DNA from 3 places in the Thalassotalea ganghwensis genome. Region 3 is predicted to be linked to each of the others. Evidence: predicted binding sites of a transcription regulator. Region 3 holds the regulator's gene; each other region holds the start of a gene.
The links. Region 3 encodes NrdR, which represses ribonucleotide reductase genes. Its sites were predicted from a motif close to AAACACNANATNTNGTGTTT; they were not measured.
Positions count from the first base shown of each region.

Region 1: nrdA (class 1a ribonucleoside-diphosphate reductase subunit alpha) is a predicted target of NrdR. The motif match lies at 3,192-3,211, and genes of this name have one in related genera.
Region 2: nrdG (anaerobic ribonucleoside-triphosphate reductase activating protein) is a predicted target of NrdR. The motif match lies at 2,310-2,329, and genes of this name have one in related genera.

Region 1 covers NZ_JBQRUM010000016.1:35,582-42,155, forward strand. Annotated here, with positions in the region: gene gyrA (DNA topoisomerase (ATP-hydrolyzing) subunit A) at 1-302, opposite strand, end outside; gene ACSLUH_RS15065 (Mpo1 family 2-hydroxy fatty acid dioxygenase) at 552-1,091, opposite strand; gene ubiG (bifunctional 2-polyprenyl-6-hydroxyphenol methylase/3-demethylubiquinol 3-O-methyltransferase UbiG) at 1,433-2,146, shown strand; gene ACSLUH_RS15075 (HAD family hydrolase) at 2,146-2,820, shown strand; gene nrdA (class 1a ribonucleoside-diphosphate reductase subunit alpha) at 3,299-5,572, shown strand; gene nrdB (class Ia ribonucleoside-diphosphate reductase subunit beta) at 5,677-6,574, shown strand, end outside.
Region 2 covers NZ_JBQRUM010000006.1:241,727-248,300, forward strand. Annotated here, with positions in the region: gene narJ (nitrate reductase molybdenum cofactor assembly chaperone) at 1-16, shown strand, start outside; gene narI (respiratory nitrate reductase subunit gamma) at 22-702, shown strand; gene ACSLUH_RS08615 (peptidylprolyl isomerase) at 933-1,871, shown strand; gene ACSLUH_RS08620 (PM0253 family protein) at 1,891-2,226, shown strand; gene nrdG (anaerobic ribonucleoside-triphosphate reductase activating protein) at 2,361-2,852, shown strand; gene nrdD (anaerobic ribonucleoside-triphosphate reductase) at 2,840-4,615, shown strand; gene ubiT (ubiquinone anaerobic biosynthesis accessory factor UbiT) at 4,703-5,263, opposite strand; gene ACSLUH_RS08640 (thiamine pyrophosphate-dependent enzyme) at 5,260-6,574, opposite strand, start outside.
Region 3 covers NZ_JBQRUM010000028.1:4,325-10,898, forward strand. Annotated here, with positions in the region: gene ribBA (bifunctional 3,4-dihydroxy-2-butanone-4-phosphate synthase/GTP cyclohydrolase II) at 52-1,161, opposite strand; gene ACSLUH_RS18475 (riboflavin synthase) at 1,190-1,846, opposite strand; gene ribD (bifunctional diaminohydroxyphosphoribosylaminopyrimidine deaminase/5-amino-6-(5-phosphoribosylamino)uracil reductase RibD) at 1,855-2,994, opposite strand; gene nrdR (transcriptional regulator NrdR) at 3,037-3,489, opposite strand; gene glyA (serine hydroxymethyltransferase) at 3,645-4,901, opposite strand; gene ACSLUH_RS18495 (hypothetical protein) at 5,218-5,832, opposite strand; gene ACSLUH_RS18500 (RNA polymerase sigma factor) at 5,829-6,419, opposite strand; gene ACSLUH_RS18505 (ABC transporter permease) at 6,446-6,574, opposite strand, start outside.

The DNA.
Region 1 (6,574 bases), on a different contig from region 3:
ATGTAACGCAATGAAAACGGTTGCGCCATACGAACAATTGTATCATATACAGCAGTGTCACCATGAGGGTGATACTTACCGATTACGTCACCAACAACACGGGCAGATTTTTTGTATGGTTTATTAAAGTCGTTACCTAATACATTCATCGCAAACAACACACGACGATGAACAGGCTTTAATCCATCTCGAACATCCGGTAATGCTCGCCCTACTATTACACTCATGGCGTAATCTAAGTAGGAACTCTTTAGCTCATCCTCAATATTGACAGGAAGTATTTCTTTTGCCAGATCGGTCATAAAACGGCGGTATCCCTAAAATAGATTGTCTAATTTATTATTGTATAAAAGCTGCTTTTGCTAGTGGATAGCATCGTCAACCATACGTCTTTATAACCTGACATTTTGCGCTGGTTAAGCACAGTTTTCAAGCGTTAATTTCAATCACTTACTGTATTGGTTAACTTAATGATTTTATTACCAATATATAAGTGTCGTTTAGATAAAAAAAATAAGCCGACAAATTATTGAACACTATTTATACAAGCTTTAAGACGTTGTTGATTTTAGTTGTTCAAAATCACGGCGTTTTTCTATTGCCATGGCATGAACATCTGCTGCTAGTGACTTGTTAAGCCCTAAAGCAAAATATATTTCGGCAATTAGAAAAAGAGGTCCTATCGACAATTGATTAATGTCATCAACAAATGCGGGTTTGGCTTTTTCATAGCCATGACCGATGAATTGAAATACCCAACCAATAATAAATACGATGATCGCAACATACCAAGGAAAGTTATATTGAGAAAACAACACAGCGCTATAAATCAGTGCCCCAAACAATGCGAGAGCGATTAAGGCAAGTGGTAAAGAAAGTATCAGGTAATAGAGAAAGATAATGCTTGCAACACAAGTGGCTAGCGATAGATTAACAGTAGCATTTAACAAAGAGAATTCGAAGCTTACGCCGGCTAGTAATACGGCTATCGACCAAATAATTAAAGGTATACCAATAAAATGTGTTTTTATGTTATTGATATTTAAGTGTACACTTTTGTAGGTTGACAGCTGCTCTTTTAACGATTTCATTTCCAAGTCCCTCAATATAAAATCAGCACATTTGTACGATAACAGATGTTTTAAGCTATGCTATCTTGATTGCTAGGTCAAATGGTAGAGTCATAGAACGACATTTTATGGGATTTAACCAACGTAAATTTATCTTGAGTGCTATTGCGATACTCGAGCTTAATAAAACACAACATTTCCACTTTACCTCAGGTTTGTATAAGAAATTACTCGAAAACAATAACATTTTGAATGATTAATCACGTTAAATCAGTTTAAAGCCACCTTCGCTCTTATCCACACTATGCATTGAAATTAGATTGGTTTAGAATTTAGTTAATTCTTAGCTAATATCTATTCTTATGACTGATACCGTTAACGTAAACCCAAAAGAAATTGAAAAATTTGAAAAAGTTGCTCACCAATGGTGGGATCTAGATGGCGACTTCAAACCACTCCATCAAATAAACCCGATCAGAAGACAATTTATTATTCAACACTTAGGTGACCTTTATAATAAAGCAATTATTGATGTCGGTTGTGGCGGAGGGATACTCGCTGAAAGCATGGCAAAGCTAGGCGCAAACGTCACCGGCATAGACATGGGCGAAGAACCACTTAATGTGGCAACACTCCATGCATTGGAAATGGGTGTAAAAAACGTAAGTTATCAAAAGATCCCCGCAGAACAGCAAGCCACATTAATGCCCGCGTCTTACGATGCGGTGACTTGCATGGAAATGCTCGAGCACGTGCCAGATCCTAAATCCATTGTACAAGCGTGTGCTGCTATGGTTAAGCCAAATGGTTTTGTATTTTTTTCTACATTGAACAAAACGATAAAGTCATACTTATTAGCTATTCTAGCTGCTGAGAAAGTCTTTAAGTTGGTACCCGATGGCACACACGACCATGATAAGTTTATTCGCCCTTCCCAACTCATTGGCTGGGCTGAACAATGTGGTTTAAAATGTATCGATGCCGCTGGTATACATTACAATCCACTGACAGAAAATCACAAGCTTATCCCATCGCTAGATGTAAATTACATACTCTGTTGTCAAAAGGTTGAATAATGATGTTAACAAACCTTAATAATTCCCCTCAAGGGATCTTATTTGATTTAGATGGTACCTTGCTTGATACCGCCAACGACCTTGGCGCCGCATTAAATCATGTCTTAAATCATCATCAACTCCCAACAGTACATCGCAGCGCCTATCGACCTATAGCATCTGATGGCGCCAAAGGTTTATTGGCGTTAGGATTTGCGGAAAAAATCCATCAATATAATTTTGATGAACTTCGTCATCAATTTCTTGAATACTACCGCAATAATATCGCCGTAAATACTGTATTGTATTCTGGCGTCGATACGTTAATTTCTGCACTTGATGACAATGGCATTCCTTGGGGAATTGTCACTAATAAGCCGGAAACGCTAACGCTAGCGTTGCTGCCGTCCTTCCCAGAGCTTAATCAGTGCAAAGTAATCGTTGGTGGTGATACATTAACGAAACGAAAACCAGATCCAGAGCCGTTATTATTTGCCTGTGAAAAACTTAACTTACCACCAAGTCAATGTTTATATGTAGGCGATGCACCAAGAGATATTGAAGCAGGCAATGCCGCCAATATGACGACCATAATTGCCAAATGGGGGTATATACAAAACCTTGAAGAGTGCCAACATTGGTCAGCTGATATTCATTGTGAGCAACCCACTGACATTTTAAATTTACTCAGGTAGTTTGGTTAACATTTTTTTAATACATATCGCTCATTATCTTGGTAGTAACTATTGCGTTTTAGTACACCGTTGATTAAATAACCAAGGTGATGAGATAATAACCTAACAATCTAATTGATTGATAATTAATATAATTTAATTACTTATTTGATTTTGCTATAACCTAATTACAAAAATAACTAAAAGAGTTCTAAAGAAAAAAAATAAAACGAAATAACCGTTGCGTTTTGAATAAATCAAAATAAAAAAGCGGTACTAAGTTAGTCACTACTAACCCCTTTTAAATATGCCAATTTTTATCACTAAAATAGTCTATTTTGCTACTTGCAATAAAGGCTAAACCTCATTATCTTGTGATTACTAACTAAGTTACCCCCTAGATATAGTGTTTTTATGACGAGTTACACTGTTGTGGTCAATAGGAGGTAGTAACAATCCGTCTAAAAACTAAAACAATAACTAGATTTACAGGATCTTCATGAATAACAATCTTTTTGTAACCAAGCGCAACGGCGAAAAAGAACCCATCGATTTAGAGAAAATTCATAAAGTAATAGCCTGGGCAGCTGAAGGCTTAAATAATGTATCAGTATCTCAAGTTGAACTTAAATCACATATCCAGTTTTACGATGGCATCAAGACCGAAGACATCCACGAAACCATTATTAAAGCAGCGGCTGATTTAATTTCTGAAGAAACTCCTGATTATCAGTTTTTATCTGCACGATTAGCCATTTTCCACTTACGTAAAAAAGCGTATGGTCAGTTTGAACCACCCAAGTTGTATCAACATGTCGTAAATATGGTTGAGGCGGGTAAATATGATCAACATTTGCTTGCTGATTATGACCAAGCAGACTTCGAGCGCATGGAAAGTTTTATCGACCATACTCGCGACCTCACCTTTAGTTATGCGGCGGTAAAACAATTAGAAGGTAAATATTTGGTTCAAAATAGGGTTACAGGCGAAATTTATGAAAGCGCGCAATTTTTGTACATGCTTGTCGCTGCTTGTCTTTTTGCAAAATACCCAAAAGAGACTCGTTTAGAATATGTAGAAGGCTTTTATAATGCCATTTCGACCTTTAAAATATCACTTCCTACGCCAATTATGGCGGGAGTTAGAACACCGACTCGTCAGTTCTCATCATGTGTATTAATTGAATGTGGTGATAGCCTTGATTCAATTAATGCAACATCGAGCTCCATCGTTAAGTACGTATCTCAACGCGCAGGTATTGGTATTAACGCTGGTCGCATTAGAGCGCTAGGAAGTGCGATTAGAAACGGAGAAGCGTTTCATACCGGTTGTATTCCATTTTATAAGCATTTTCAAACAGCGGTTAAAAGTTGCTCTCAAGGGGGAGTCCGTGGTGGTGCTGCTACCCTATTCTACCCATTATGGCATTTAGAAGTTGAAAGCCTGCTGGTATTGAAAAACAACCGAGGCGTTGAAGAGAACCGTGTTCGCCATTTAGATTATGGCGTGCAATTTAACAAATTAATGTATCAACGATTAATTAAAGGTGAGTCGATTACCTTATTCAGCCCAAGTGATGTACCTGGCTTATACGATGCATTTTTTGAAGATCAAGAAAAGTTTGAACAACTCTATCTGCAATATGAAGCGGATAGCTCAATTCGTAAAAAATGCATAAAAGCGATCGAGTTATTTACTTTATTCGCGCAAGAGCGAGCAAGCACTGGTCGTATCTACCTTCAAAACGTTGACCATTGCAATACTCATAGCCCATTTATTCCAACAATGGCACCTATTCGTCAAAGTAACTTGTGTTTAGAAATAGCCCTACCTACTAAACCGATGAATGATGTTAATGATCCTGAAGGCGAAATAGCGTTGTGTACGTTATCTGCATTCAACCTTGGTGCGATAGACAGTTTAGATGAACTCGAAGGTCTAGCTGATCTTGCCGTTAGGGCACTTGATAGCTTGCTAGATTATCAAGATTACCCTGTACCAGCTGCGCACAATGCCACAATGGGACGCAGAACGCTTGGTATAGGAGTGATAAACTATGCTTATTACTTGGCAAAAAATGGTGTTTATTATTCGAATGGTAGTGCTAACAATCTTACTCACAGAACGTTTGAAGCAATTCAATACTATTTGTTAAAAGCGTCAAATAACCTTGCAAAAGAACTAGGCGCTTGTGAAAAGTTCAACGAGACCCGTTTATCACAAGGAATTTTGCCTATTGATACTTACAAGCGTGAAATTGATGGCATAACCGCAGAGCCTTTGCATTTAGATTGGGAATCTTTGCGAGAAAGCATTAAAGCGTATGGTGTAAGAAACTCTACGGTTTCGGCACTAATGCCATCAGAAACTTCTTCACAAATTTCAAATGCCACTAATGGTATTGAGCCTCCTCGTGGTTTAATTAGCGTTAAAGCAAGTAAAGACGGGACATTAAAACAAGTTGTTCCAGAATACGAAAGCTTAAAAGATAACTATGAATTATTGTGGAACATACCGAGTAATGAAGGCTATTTGCAGCTAGTGGGTATTATGCAAAAGTTTGTTGACCAAACAATCTCTGCGAATACGAACTACGACCCTGCAAAATACGAAGGTGGTAAAGTGCCTGTTAAGCAAATACTTCAAGATATCTTGATGGCTTATAAGTTAGGTGTGAAAACCCTTTACTATCACAACACTCGAGATGGTGCAGCAGACAGCCATATTGAACAAGAAGATGACAGCTGTGCTGGTGGCGCGTGTAAAATTTAATCATTAAAGCAACTCCCAAGATCAGGAGTTGCGACATTAACAATAAAAATAATTTGTTTAACCGATGCGTTTTATCATAAAAAAAGCGCATCAAGGAGTACTGAATGACTTACACTACATTTAACCAAGTTCCAAATAACGCATTGTTAGAGCCAATGTTTATGGGAAATAGTGTAAATGTTGCCCGTTATGATCAACAGCGCTTTGCCGCATTTGAAAAACTCATTGAGAAGCAATTATCATTCTTTTGGCGACCAGAAGAAATTGACGTTTCTAAAGATCGTGCCGATTGGCAGAGCCTTACCGACTCTGAAAAACATATTTTTATTTCAAACCTCAAATACCAAACGTTACTCGATAGTATGGCGGCACGTTCAGTTAATGCTGTTTTACTACCGTTAGTGTCGTTACCTGAGCTAGAAACTTGGGTTGAAACTTGGGCGTTTAGCGAGACAATCCATTCTCGCTCCTATACCCACATTTTACGTAATTTATTTACCGATCCTAGTGAAGTCTTTGATGATATAGTTGTTAATCCAGCGATTTTAAAGCGTGCCACAAGCATCGCTATCTATTTCGATTCAGTGATCATTACCACTCAGCTCCTGCAATCTCAAGGAGAAGGCACTTATGAAGTTGACGGTGAAATGATTGAAGTTAGTGAGCGAAAGTTAAAAGAACGTTTGTATCTTGCGATATGTTCAGTTAATGCACTCGAAGCTATTCGCTTTTACGTCAGCTTTGCTTGTTCATTTGCTTTTGCTGAACGTGAGTTGCTAGAAGGTAACGCAAAGATTATCAAGTTGATAGCACGTGATGAGGCACTCCACTTAACCGGTACTCAACACATACTTAATAACTGGCAATCGGGCAAAGATGATCCTGAAATGAAAGAAATTTCTGAGCAATTGCGCGAGCAAGGCTTACAAATTTTTATGGATGTTGTTGAACAAGAAAAAGAATGGGCACAATATTTATTTAAAGATGGTTCAATGATCGGCC
Region 2 (6,574 bases), on a different contig from region 3:
GGTATCTGGAGGTTAATACTTATGGATTACTTAAATACACTTTTATTTGGTTTATATCCTTATATTGCTCTGACGATTTTTATCGTTGGCAGTATGCTGCGTTATGATCGAGAACAATATACGTGGAAAACAGGCTCGAGTCAGATGCTAGAAAGCAAAGGCATTAAGAAAGGCTCAATGGCATTTCATATCGGTATTATTGCAGTTTTAGCGGGCCATTTTGTTGGTCTACTAACGCCACATCAAGTGTGGGATGTTTTAGGCGTTACCCCAGCAACAAAGCAGTTAATAGCGATGGGCGCGGGTGGTTTCTTTGGACTAGTGTGCTTGTACGGCATTGTGATTTTACTCAATCGCCGATTAAACAATCCTCGAGTCCGTGCTACCAGTACAACCATGGATATTTTAATCTTAGTGCTGATTTTTGTGCAGCTAGTCTTAGGGTTAATCAGTATCTTGTTTTCATTGAACCATTTAGACGGTAGTGAGATGCTTAAAATGATGAGCTGGGCGCAAAATATTGTCACCTTTGATATGACAACGGCAGCTGCTTCATTAAGTAGTGTTGGACTTATTTACAAGTTACATATTTTCCTTGGTATGACGCTATTTGTGCTATTTCCATTTAGTCGATTAGTTCATATTTGGAGTGTACCAGTGAAATATTTCAGCCGTAATTATCAGGTCGTGCGCGCTAAATAAAAGTTAATGATTTAATCGTTGTTATTTTCGCTCTTATTCATCGTTGGAAAATGCTCATGTACATTTGTACACCCCGCTTTACCGCTTTGTTTAAGAGCAAAATAACCCATTAATTAGAGCGTGTTGACCTTTCTTGTTTAATTTTTGCATAGCGATTTAAACGCTAATGATAGTTAAAGTCGCTAGTTAAAAGTTAATACCAGGGTCTCAATTAACACTAAGGAAAACTCATGGAAATTATTAATGCTGCTCCGGTAAATGAGCATAAACATCATGACGATTGTGGCTGTCATGGCGATATCGAAAATCCAGCCATTAATCACGGAGATTTTTCTGAAGTTGAGGATGACCTTGCTGCAGCAAAACGTGCTAACCATGTACCATCAGAAGTGCCTGAAATTCGTGTTAACGGAGTTGAACTATCTGAGCAAGAAGTGTTGGCTGAAATGCAATATCACCCAGCTGAAACCAAGCGTCAAAGTATGGTTAAGGCGGCAGAATCACTCATTATCAACGAACTCATTAAACAAAAGGCAATATCGTTGGGGCTGTTAAATGACGAGACGTCGCTGGAGCTAGACTCTGAATATACCTTGATCAATCGTTTGATTGAGATGGAGTGCCAAGTACCAATAGCATCAGAGCAAGAATGCTTGCGATTCTATCAGCAAAACCAAAGCAAATTTACCACATCGCCTTTATTGGAGGTGCGTCACATTTTATTGGCCGTAGCGCCGGATGATGTCAATGACCGGATTAGAGTTAAAGATCTCGCTCAGGAGATTATAGCAACGATAGCGCAATCACCGGTAATGTTTGAGGAACTCGTAGATAGGCACTCGGCTTGTCCATCGAAAGAGATGAAAGGAAATTTAGGGCAGATCAGTCAAGGACAAACTGTGCCTGAATTTGAACGTCATTTGTTCAATGCCAAGGTTGGGTTATTACCCTACCCAATTGAGAGTCGTTATGGTTTTCACGTGGCGATTATTGATCGCAAAGTTGATGGACGACAATTACCGTTTGAGTATGTAAAAGACAAAGTGACAGAGTATTTAAATGAAAAAGTTAAACGTAAAAATATCAGTCAGTACATTCAGCAGCTGATTCAAGAAGCTGATATTATTGGTTTTAATTTTGAGCAGCAATCATCTCCGCTAATACAATAGCGGCGATGAAAACTCTCTGTTGAACAATCCTTTTAAAGCAAAATGGTCAGCACAAGGACACACCTTGTGTTTGGGCCATTGGCAAATTACCTATCTCGACCTGCCGATCACCTTACCGCCCAAACAAACTGAAAACGATATGGGCACTTACGGTAATTTCAGTTATTTATTTCCTGATGAAGATGCATATATCGAAGGTCTACCTTTCGAGGACTGGATAGAATCAAACGTTGATTGGCTGCTTGAGGTCTTTGAACAACATCATATTCCAACCGAGCCAAAATACTTTGAATGGTTTTACCAAGCGGTAAATGCACAGGATTGGCGCTGCAGTAGCTGCGGCGGCTGTACGTAGTCAATTCAACCAGCATTATGCCCTTGATACAAGTATTGACGGGTAAAGACAATACTCTTTCAGAGGTATATAAAAATAAGCTTTGTCACTATATCTTGTGTTTAAGTTTTATGTAAGGCACAAGATATAGTGTTATGTTCAAGGCGTTACCACCACAGATAGTATTCCAAGAAGTGCCCGATGAGGTCAGCTTAGCGTTTACAATCACAGGCTGCCCGTTACGTTGTCAAGGTTGTCATAGCCAAGAAACCTGGAACAGAGAGCTTGGCTTAGAACTGACCCCCTCCTTATTCGAAAATTACTTGTTGCAATACCAAGCAATGATCACCTGCGTCTTGTTTTTTGGCGGAGAGTGGAACAGTGAATGCTTAGTTCAGCGGTTACAAATGGCAAAAGTACATGGTCTCAAAACTTGTTTGTACACTGGCTTAGAGCGAGTGCCGCAGCGAATTTCACGTCATTTAGATTATCTTAAAATAGGCCCATGGCTTACCGAGAAGGGCGGGTTAAATGAGCCAACGACGAATCAAAGGTTAATCAATTTACATACCGGGCAATGCCTAAATTATCGGTTTTTGCCTAATCATCTTAACAATAAAAATAGAGAATCATTATGCAGCGTTTAACTCCATTTCAGATAGCAGAAAAACAGAACTTCATTCATCAGTATGTCCATGCGACTAATGCCGCAGATGGCTCAAAAATGGACGCTAATGCCAACGTGACACACAAGAACATCGCAACATTGGAGGCTGAATTAACCAAAGACTATGTAATTCAGATTAATCGAGCGCAAATCGCTGGTAAAATTAGCGAGTTGTTTTCAGATGAATTGGCGCAAGAATATATCAGGCAAATAGAAGCACATGAAATATACGTTCATGACGAAACCAGCTTAAAGCCCTATTGTGCTTCAATATCTTTATATCCTTTTTTGCTCGACGGTTTAACCAAACTCGGTGGTGAATCAAAAGCACCTAAGCATTTAGCATCGTTTTGCGGAAGTTTCATTAACTTAGTCTTTGCGATAAGTGCTCAGTTTGCAGGCGCAATTGCCACCGTTGAATTTCTTACCTATTTTGATTACTTTGCTCGACAAGAGTTTGGTGAAGACTATCTTAATACTCACGCTAAAGAGATAGACAATCACCTGCAACACGTCGTTTATGCGTTAAATCAACCGGCAGCGGCGCGCGGGTATCAAAGTGTGTTTTGGAATATATCGCTTTACGATCGTTACTACTTTGAATCGCTTTTTGAAAATTTTGTCTTTCCCGATCACACGCCCCCTAATTGGCAAAGTGTTGAAAGACTGCAAGCTTATTTTATGGGGTGGTTTAACAAGGAACGAGAAAAATCATTACTCACTTTTCCCGTCGTGACAGCGGCGATGCTGACTGACAACGAATTAGTCAAAGATACGCAGTTTGCCCAAATGTGCGCGCAGCAAATTAGCGAAGGCAATGCCTTTTTTATTTACCAATCAGATAGTGCTGATTCTTTAGCGTCTTGTTGCCGACTGCGCAATGAAATCAGTGACAACACCTTTTCATATACCTTAGGCGCTGGCGGAGTGTCGACGGGCTCAATTAATGTCATCACCATCAATATGAATAGATTAATCCAAGATGGTCGAGACTTGTTAACTGAGGTTGAAAAAATTCAACAATATCAGGTCGCTTATCGAGCGATAATCGACGATTATCTTAGTCATGGCATGCTACCCGTTTATGACGCAGGATTTATTCATCTTGATAAACAGTTTTTAACCTTAGGTATTAACGGTATGGTTGAGGCGGCAGAGTTTTTAGGCATTAATGTCGACACGGGCGAGGATTATCGGGAGTTCGTCGATAAGCAATTAGAAGTCATTTATCTCGCTAATCGTCGAGCCAAGGCGCAGTATGGCTATCAATTTAATACTGAGTTCGTCCCGGCGGAAAATTTGGGTATCAAAAATGCCAAGTGGGATAAAGCGGATGGATACCAAGTGCCGCGTGAGTGTTACAACTCATACTTTTATGTTGTTGAAGACAATGCCATTAATCATTTAGATAAGTTTATTTTGCATGGTAAGGGCTTTACCCGTTACTTAGATGGAGGCTCAGCCTTGCACCTAAATTTGGAGGAAACTTTGTCATCAACTAACGCTTTGAATTTACTCAATGTTGCCGCAAAAACGGGTTGTAACTATTTCTGCATAAACGTCAAAATCACCTTATGTAATGCCTGTAATCATATTGATAAGAGAACGTTACCGCGTTGTCCAGAATGCCATTCAGAGGATATTGACCACGGCACGCGAGTGATTGGATACCTCAAACGCGTATCGGCTTTTAGTGCGGGTAGAAGAAAAGAACATCAGCGCCGTTTTTATCATAGCCACTAATTAAACTCGTTTGCATAATCAAAGGCTTGGCTAATCAGCTGAGCCATTAATTGTTTGTGCAATAAACTCTTACAATAAATAAACGCGCTAAGTTGATTCTGATAACAAGTGACTTAACCGTTTAATGGCATGTTGTATTGGAATCGGTATGTTTTCCTCGAAGTCATAGTCGTCAATGAAGTTTTTTATCGCAAGACCCAGCTCTGTTTTGCCGGTTACCAGCAGTTTTCTTTGAAAAAATAAGGTATCAGGATCAACTATTTTATTTGCTAGCAATATTAAGCTTTTAGTGTCAGCTGAGAATTCAACATCGGCATGATGCAAATGGGATGGAAGTCGCCTGATTACTAACATTTTAGCTGTTTCGTTGGAACCATGAGTTACCGTGATAAAGCAGGTTAAATTAGAATCCGAAACGACCAACTTTAAGTATTTTTCTCGTAAGAACCTTAGCTCTTCGTTTTGTAAGGCTGTTGTAAAAAGTTTATTTAGGACTAATGACAGTAATGGCTCACTCACTCTATGAGGTAGGTAATCAATTGACCCCAGCACATGCGCTGGAGCCTTAGAGGTGAGTTTTTTAAGACATTCTACAAATGTCTGCGGAACGCCGGAAATCGTTTTTTTTGCATGAGGAAGATGTATCATATTGCCTTCCCATCTTGAGTGATTTCTTGCCACTTGCTCATCGCGACTGGATCGCCATTTTGGGCTTGGATGTATAAGTTGAGCATAAGGATTTCATGGCTTTGTGCGTCACTATCTGTGCTAGCAGGGACTTCAATAAGCGTTATACCATCATTGTGATCAACAGCAGTAAGCAAATGATCAGTAAATTCCCCCACCGTTTCACACTTAACTCCTTTTCCACCATAAGCTTCAATGAGTTTGAGCGCATTGAAAAGCGGCGTAGAACAATGATAGATGTTGCCATTACCTGACTTGCCTAAATGAAAAATATTGTTACGCATATAAATGATTATTAATGGGAGTGATTCGCGTTGAAAATGAATCAACTCATTTAATTGAAAGTTAAAGCCGCCATCACCGGTAATAACCACGGCAATATCATTCGATTGAATGGAATTGAGCTTTTTCGCGACGGCTCTGGCGTAGGGTAAACTTGTTCCCATAGCGGCATACCAGGGATTGCATATCCAGCTGCGGCCAATGGAAGATTGTTTTGTGATCAAGTCATAGGAAGCAAAGTAAGAGTTACCGACTTCGGGTAAGTATATCAAAGACTGAGATAACCCTTGTTGGATATGATTAAGCACGGTTGTTAGGTTATGAAATCCAACTTGGGTATCTTGTTTACAAGGCGGTGGTAGCTGTTTAACCACACTTAACGAAAAAAATGGAATATCAGCAGCTAAAAGGATTTTTAAAATATTGATCACTCCTTGCTGATTTTGAACCGTACCTTTAACTACTGTTTTGTTGTCAAAGTTTTCGATGATGTGAGTGCCCGTATTGAATGCCGCATTGGTATCTTGATTGTAAATGCTGGTATCAACTTCAAGAATATAATCGACTTCTTGCTCAATATATTGGCGATTTTTTTTACGACTGAAAACGCCGTTATAACTGCCTAAACATAGCGGATCGGACTCATCAAAAATTCCTTTGGCAAGCCAGCTAGTGGCAAATGGAATACTGTATTGATGGCAAAAAGACATCAGCAATTCTTTCAATTCGTTGTTTAGTTTTACATGTTCACCAATATAAACCAGCGGTTTATTAGCCAGATTGAGTTTCTTGATAATTTGCTCAGCAATTAAAGTTTCGCCTCGCAACACGAAGTTTTCACGAATGAGTTGATTACGATTTTCTGGAAGCCTGATGGCTTGAGTAGGCTGAAAAACGAGATCTCGTGGGATCTCGATAAACACTGGCTGTTTATTTAGATAAGCATGAGTTACTAATTGAAAAAAGCGCTCAGCGGCCATGTTCGGTTGA
Region 3 (6,574 bases):
GCTTCAGGTAAGTTAACAACGCGCATCAGGTTTAATGCGCGTTTAACATCATTACTCTGAAATATACTCAACCACTTCCAGACCAAAACCAGAAAGTGAATGATACTTAGTTTGAGAGCTCAATAAACGCATTTTGCTCACCCCTAAATTAGATAAAATTTGCGAGCCGACACCAACGTTACGAGAACCTACGTGACGCTTTACTTCTTTAACCGTTTCACCGGCATCAAGTTTGGCGTATTTTTCAACTTGATTTATTAACTCTTGTGGTGATTCATGCTTACCTAATAACACTAATACCCCACCTTCTTTACCGATTCTCGCTAGTGCATCGCCGATAGGCCATTTAGCAACGCTTTCACGTTGGCTAAATAAAAGATCTCTAAAGGTATTTTCTAAGTGAACACGTACTAAAACCGGTTTATCTGGATGAATTTCACCTTTGGTTAGTGCAAAGTGTGCTTGGCCATCGATACTATCTTTAAAAACGGTTAAATCAAATTCACCAAAAGCCGTTGGCAATTTACACTGTGAGATGCGTTCAATCGTGGTTTCATTGGCGTTACGATATTCAATCAGATCGGCAATTGTTCCCATTTTAATGCCATGCTTCTCGGCAATAATCTCTAAATCTGGGCGACGAGCCATCGTGCCATCTTCGTTAAGTATTTCAACAATCACTGCCGCCGGCTCTAACCCTGCTAACCTGGCTAAATCAACACCTGCTTCTGTATGACCAGCACGATTAAGTACGCCACCATTTTTTGCGATTAATGGGAAAATATGGCCGGGTTGAACAATCGAATTGTGATCAGCATCTTTAGCGACAGCAGCCAATACGGTTGTCGCTCTATCTGCTGCTGATATGCCAGTGGTTACACCTTCGGCTGCTTCGATAGACACAGTAAAGTTGGTGGTAAATTGCGCGTCATTTTTATCAACCATTAGTGGTAGCTTTAGCTTCTCACATTTTTCAGCTGACATCGGCATACAAATTAAACCACGGCCATGAGTTGCCATAAAGTTAATCGCTTCAGGTGTTACTAGCTCTGCCGCCATAATGAAGTCACCTTCATTTTCTCGATCTTCGTCATCCATCAAGATAACCATTTTACCTTGTTTGATATCTTCAATGATTTCTTGTGGTGTATTTAAATTCATGACAACCTCTAATCTATCTCAATTTGTTTTACTTAATAAAACCACTTTGCTTTAGTAAAGCTTCTGTCACCTGATTTTTTTCAGGTTGCGGCTGTTTTGATGTTAACAATCGCTCGATATAACGTGCCATGACATCAACTTCAATATTGACATGGTCACCGACGTTATACAGTGCAATGATTGTTTGACTGGTAGTATGCGGAACAATGGTTAATCTAAAGCGATCTGCTTGCAGTGAATTAACGGTTAAGCTGACACCATCGATAGTAACTGAGCCTTTCTCTGCGATATAAGGTGCTATGTCGCCCGTCATCGAAATCCAGTAATCGACACTATTGCCATTCGTGTTAATGTCAACAATTTGTCCGCGAGCATCGACATGTCCAGAAACAATATGTCCACCAAAGCGCGTGGTAGGTAACATCGCTTTTTCAAGGTTAACCATTTGCCCTAGTTTGTATGAAGCAAAGCCCGTGCGTTGTAATGTTTCATTCGAAAGATCTGCACTGAAATGATGAGCGCCAAAGTCAACCACGGTTAAGCAAACCCCGTTAGTTGCAATTGAATCACCTAATTTTACATCGCTCATGTCTAATGTATTTGATTTCACCGTCACTCGCGCACCCGCGCTACTAACGTTAATCGCTGAAATACTTCCTAAAGCTTCAATGATTCCAGTAAACATAATGCTCTCTATTCGTGTTCAGTAAATTTAGCGATGACTTTAAGATCTGAGCCTATCACTCTTGTATCTGTTATCATCAAACGCTTTGCCGTTGCCAACTCAGTAATTGAAGGCATCGACAATAATCCTTGTGCGTCATTTCCTAATAGCTTTGGTGCCATATATAAAATGAGTTCATCGACTAAACCTTGCTCGACAAAAGCACCCGCTAAAGACTTCCCTGCTTCGAGTAATATATCGTTATACCCTTGCTTAGCGAGCTTGATTAATAATAACCGCAAATCAATATGTTCGCTGTCATTGCTTTCAATTGTCCAATGACTGACAAAATGTGGCCAATCGTATGAATTTTCAATGTTACGATTGATGATAATTACTGGGGATGGTGTTTGAAATAATGCTAAGCCTGGTGTCAGCCTTGCCTGCGAATCGATAACAACCCGCACTGGTTGACGAATGGTGTCGAGTGGATACTGTTCCTCAGCAAGATTAAACTGCGCTTCTCGCACCGTCATTCGTGCATTATCACTAATTACCGATTGAGCGCTGGTGATCACCGCGCAACTTCTGGCCCGAATACGCTGCACATCTTGACGAGCTGCTTTTCCAGTTATCCATTGGCTTTCGCCATTGGCCATTGCGGTTTTTCCATCAAGACTAGCGGCCATTTTACAACGAACATAAGGTAGGCCTGTTGTCATTAGTTTAATAAAGCCCGTGTTAAGTTCACTAGCTGCTCTCGCCAATAAACCTGTGCTAACTTCGACGCCGGCCTGTTGCAACATCTTAACACCTCGACCCGCAACTTCAGGGTTAGGATCGATCATGGCACAAATCACTTGAGTAATACCGCTATTTATTAACGCTTGAGCACAAGGAGGGGTTTTACCATAATGACTGCATGGCTCGAGTGTCACGTAGGCTGTCGCGCCTGCTAGTGACTCATTGGCATTGGCGATGGCATTGACTTCAGCATGACCACTACCTGCCTTGATATGAAAACCTTCGGCAATAATTTGTCCATTTTTGACAATGACACAACCGACTCGAGGATTGGGTGAAGTGGTATATTGACCTTGTTGAGCAAGTTTTATTGCCCGAGCCATAAATTCATAGTCAGCTTCAACAAAGCGCGATACATTTGCCACTATTTCAGCCTCAATCGTTGAAGTTGATTTAACTTAGGCCTTTTAATCATTATCAAGCCTTGCGATTTCTTCACCAAACTCTCTAATGTCTTCAAAACAACGATATACAGAAGCGAAACGCACATAGGCGACTTTATCTAAGCTTTTGAGCTGTTGCATAATAAAATTGCCTAGTAACTCACTACTAACTTCACGCTCGCCAGTCGCGCGCATTTCGGATTTAACCTTATTAATTGCTAGTTCAACTTGCTCGACGCTTACCGGACGCTTTTCAAGAGCACGCACTAATCCGCTGCGCATCTTGTCTTCATTAAAAGGCTCTCTAGAGCCGTCTCGTTTAATAATACGCGGCATCAAAAGTTCTGCTGTTTCAAAGGTAGTGAAACGCTCATTACAGGCCATACAAGCACGGCGACGTCTGATTTGATGTCCGTCGGCGACTAAACGTGAATCAATAACTTTCGTATCGGTAGCGGAGCAAAATGGGCAATACACTCTGATCTCTATAAGGTAATAATCTAATGCGAGTTATTTTAATCTATTTTTATGCCGAAGTAACGTTGGCAACTTAATATAAAAAAACCCAAGTTAAATTAACTTGGGTTTTTTATTGTAAAGGTGTTCACAAAGTGCGAATACCCCTAATCAACTTATGCGTATACTGGAAAACGTGCACAAATTTCTTTTACTTTTTCCTGAACAGTATTGATGACGTCTTCATTGTTAATATCATCAAGAATATCACAGATCCAGCCGGTCAATTGCTTAGTTTCTTCAACGCCAAAACCACGACGGGTGATCGCTGGAGTACCCAAACGCAAACCAGAAGTCACAAATGGTGAACGCGGGTCATTCGGTACTGAGTTTTTATTAACCGTAATGTGCGCACGCCCTAATGCGGCATCAGCATCTTTACCCGTAATATCTTTATCAATTAAATCTAAAAGCAATAAATGGTTTTCTGTACCATTTGAAACCACTTTGTAACCACGCTCTTGCAATACCGCTACCATTGCTTTGGCATTATCAAGTACCTTCTGCTGGTACACTTTAAAGTCAGGTTGTAATGCTTCTTTAAACGCCACAGCCTTAGCTGCAATAACGTGCATTAATGGTCCACCTTGACCCCCTGGGAAAACGGCAGAATTCAACTTTTTATAGATGTCTTCGTCATCACAGCCAGAAACAATCAAACCGCCACGAGGACCAGCTAACGTTTTATGAGTAGTGGTGGTTACTACGTGCGCATGAGGCACTGGATTAGGATACAGACCTGCCGCGACTAAACCTGCAACGTGCGCCATATCAACCATAAAGTAAGCACCTACTTCATCAGCAATTTTACGCATACGAGCCCAATCAACAATACCCGAGAACGCAGAAAAGCCACCAATGATCATTTCTGGCTTATGTTCTTTTGCGAGACGCTCTAATTCTTCGTAATCAATATCGCCTGTTTCAGGGTGTAATCCATATTGAATGGCTTCATAAGACTTACCTGAGAAGTTTACATGTGAACCATGAGTTAAGTGACCACCATGCGCTAAGCTCATCCCTAATACTTTTCCGCCTGGGGTAACTAATGCCTGAAAAACTGCAGCATTTGCTTGAGAACCCGCGTGAGGTTGAACATTGGCATAAGTTGCTCCAAATAATTCTTTCGCTCGCTCAATTGCTAATGTTTCTGCTTTATCAACAAATTCACAACCACCGTAATAACGCTTTCCAGGATACCCTTCAGCGTATTTGTTGGTTAATTGTGAGCCTTGTGCTTCTAATACACGAGGGCTACAGTAGTTTTCAGATGCAATCAATTCAATATGTTCTTCTTGACGAACCACTTCGTCTGTCATTGATTGCCATAGTTCTGCATCAAAATCAGCAATATTCATATCACGAGTAAGCATGTTTTACCTCAAGTTCACAGTAGTCACTGGAAATAATGGATTAATAAAAATTGCCGCATATTTTGCCTGAATTAGGCGCTTTTGTATATGGAAATCCGGTGTTTTACTTAGCTCAAAATACACTGTTTTATAGCGAAAAACAGAACAAACAAACGCCTAAAATTTCCGAACTAAATGCAGCATGAAGCATTATATACAATACAATGTTCGTCATTTAGACAATATATAGAATAAACAAGAAAAGCACAAGCAGGATAAAACAAGAAATGGCAAACCAACCAAAATTAAAGGCTATATAACTAAAAAACTCAGAATTTTATTTGGTTTGCAGTGAAGATAAGTGAATATATTCCGTGCGACTTTTACGATAATAGTATTCAAATATCCCCCAAACACTCAACAACAAGATATTACTGTAGGCATAACCTTCGTAAGCGCCAACTTCCTTTATTTTTGATAACTCATAGATATACCAGTTCACCACTGGAAATAGTATATAAACTGAAAGTTTGCATACCTTCATGTATTTTACTGAAGAAAGGCAATTGGCAATGGCATTTTCTAGCGCTTTATCCGGACTTTGACACATTTGACGCCACGCTTTTAATCGAATGCTTACTGTATAAATACAAAAAATCACCGAAAAAACGCTACCAAAAGCGACATAACATAAGGTAGCGAATGACCAATCAAGTACCCAAAGCCCAGCGAAAAACATGATTATCAATGACAGCGTGCTAACAATATCGATGACCAAAAGGCTTTTAGCCCAAATAACCCTGCGTCGGGTTTGTTTTATTAACGCACTAATATCAGTTTTTTGGAACGGTTGGCTTTGCCAATCGCTACTGAGGTTTTGCCAATCTAGATCATCATCAGTTAACTGCTCAAGGGGACTATTCGCCATTTGCTTTTTACCTTCTTCGCTCATGACTGTTTCTCCAGTTTTTCATTTAAGGCAACTTTGGCTCGTTGTAACCGCACCCCAACCAAGTTGGTTGTTATCGCTAGCGTTTCTGCGATCTCTTTATAACTCATCCCTTCTAAAGCAAGAGTAATAACTTGCTGGTGCTCTATCGGTAAGGTCTGTATCGCATTGATTAACCTTTTTTGACGCTGTTGTTGATCAAGCGCTTGATATGGACAAGAACTCTGAAGGGTTTGCTCTTCAGGTAATTGCTGATTATCAATTGTTTCATCGGTATCAATAGTTTTAACCGATTTAGCGACATGAGTAGCTAAAACATTATGTGCAATCCTGGCGACAAAGGTTTTAGCCGAGCTTTCTTGACGAAATGAAGGCAGAGCTCGCCAAATATTTAAGGCTATCTCTTGAAACAGTTCGTCTTGAAGTGCAGGTTTCGCTTCAAAACCGATAATCAGATGACGCAGTAGTTTTTCATACTCCGTCATCCATTGATAAAAGATTGCTTTATGAGACAAACGAGAACCTTTTTCTAGCACTGAGTCTGTGAAACCGCGCGGGTGTAAAAAGGGTAATTCTATCGTGTCAGCCATATTAAGCAATCTCTATCAACAATTTATTAACTTAATGATTGGATCACTTTTTCTGACTTTAACTTACTAGCTAATGCCATCACTAAAGCAACTGTTGCGGTGATGGTAATCAAGGTTGTTAAACCTAGGTTCATCCAATCCACTGGTAGCCCTTT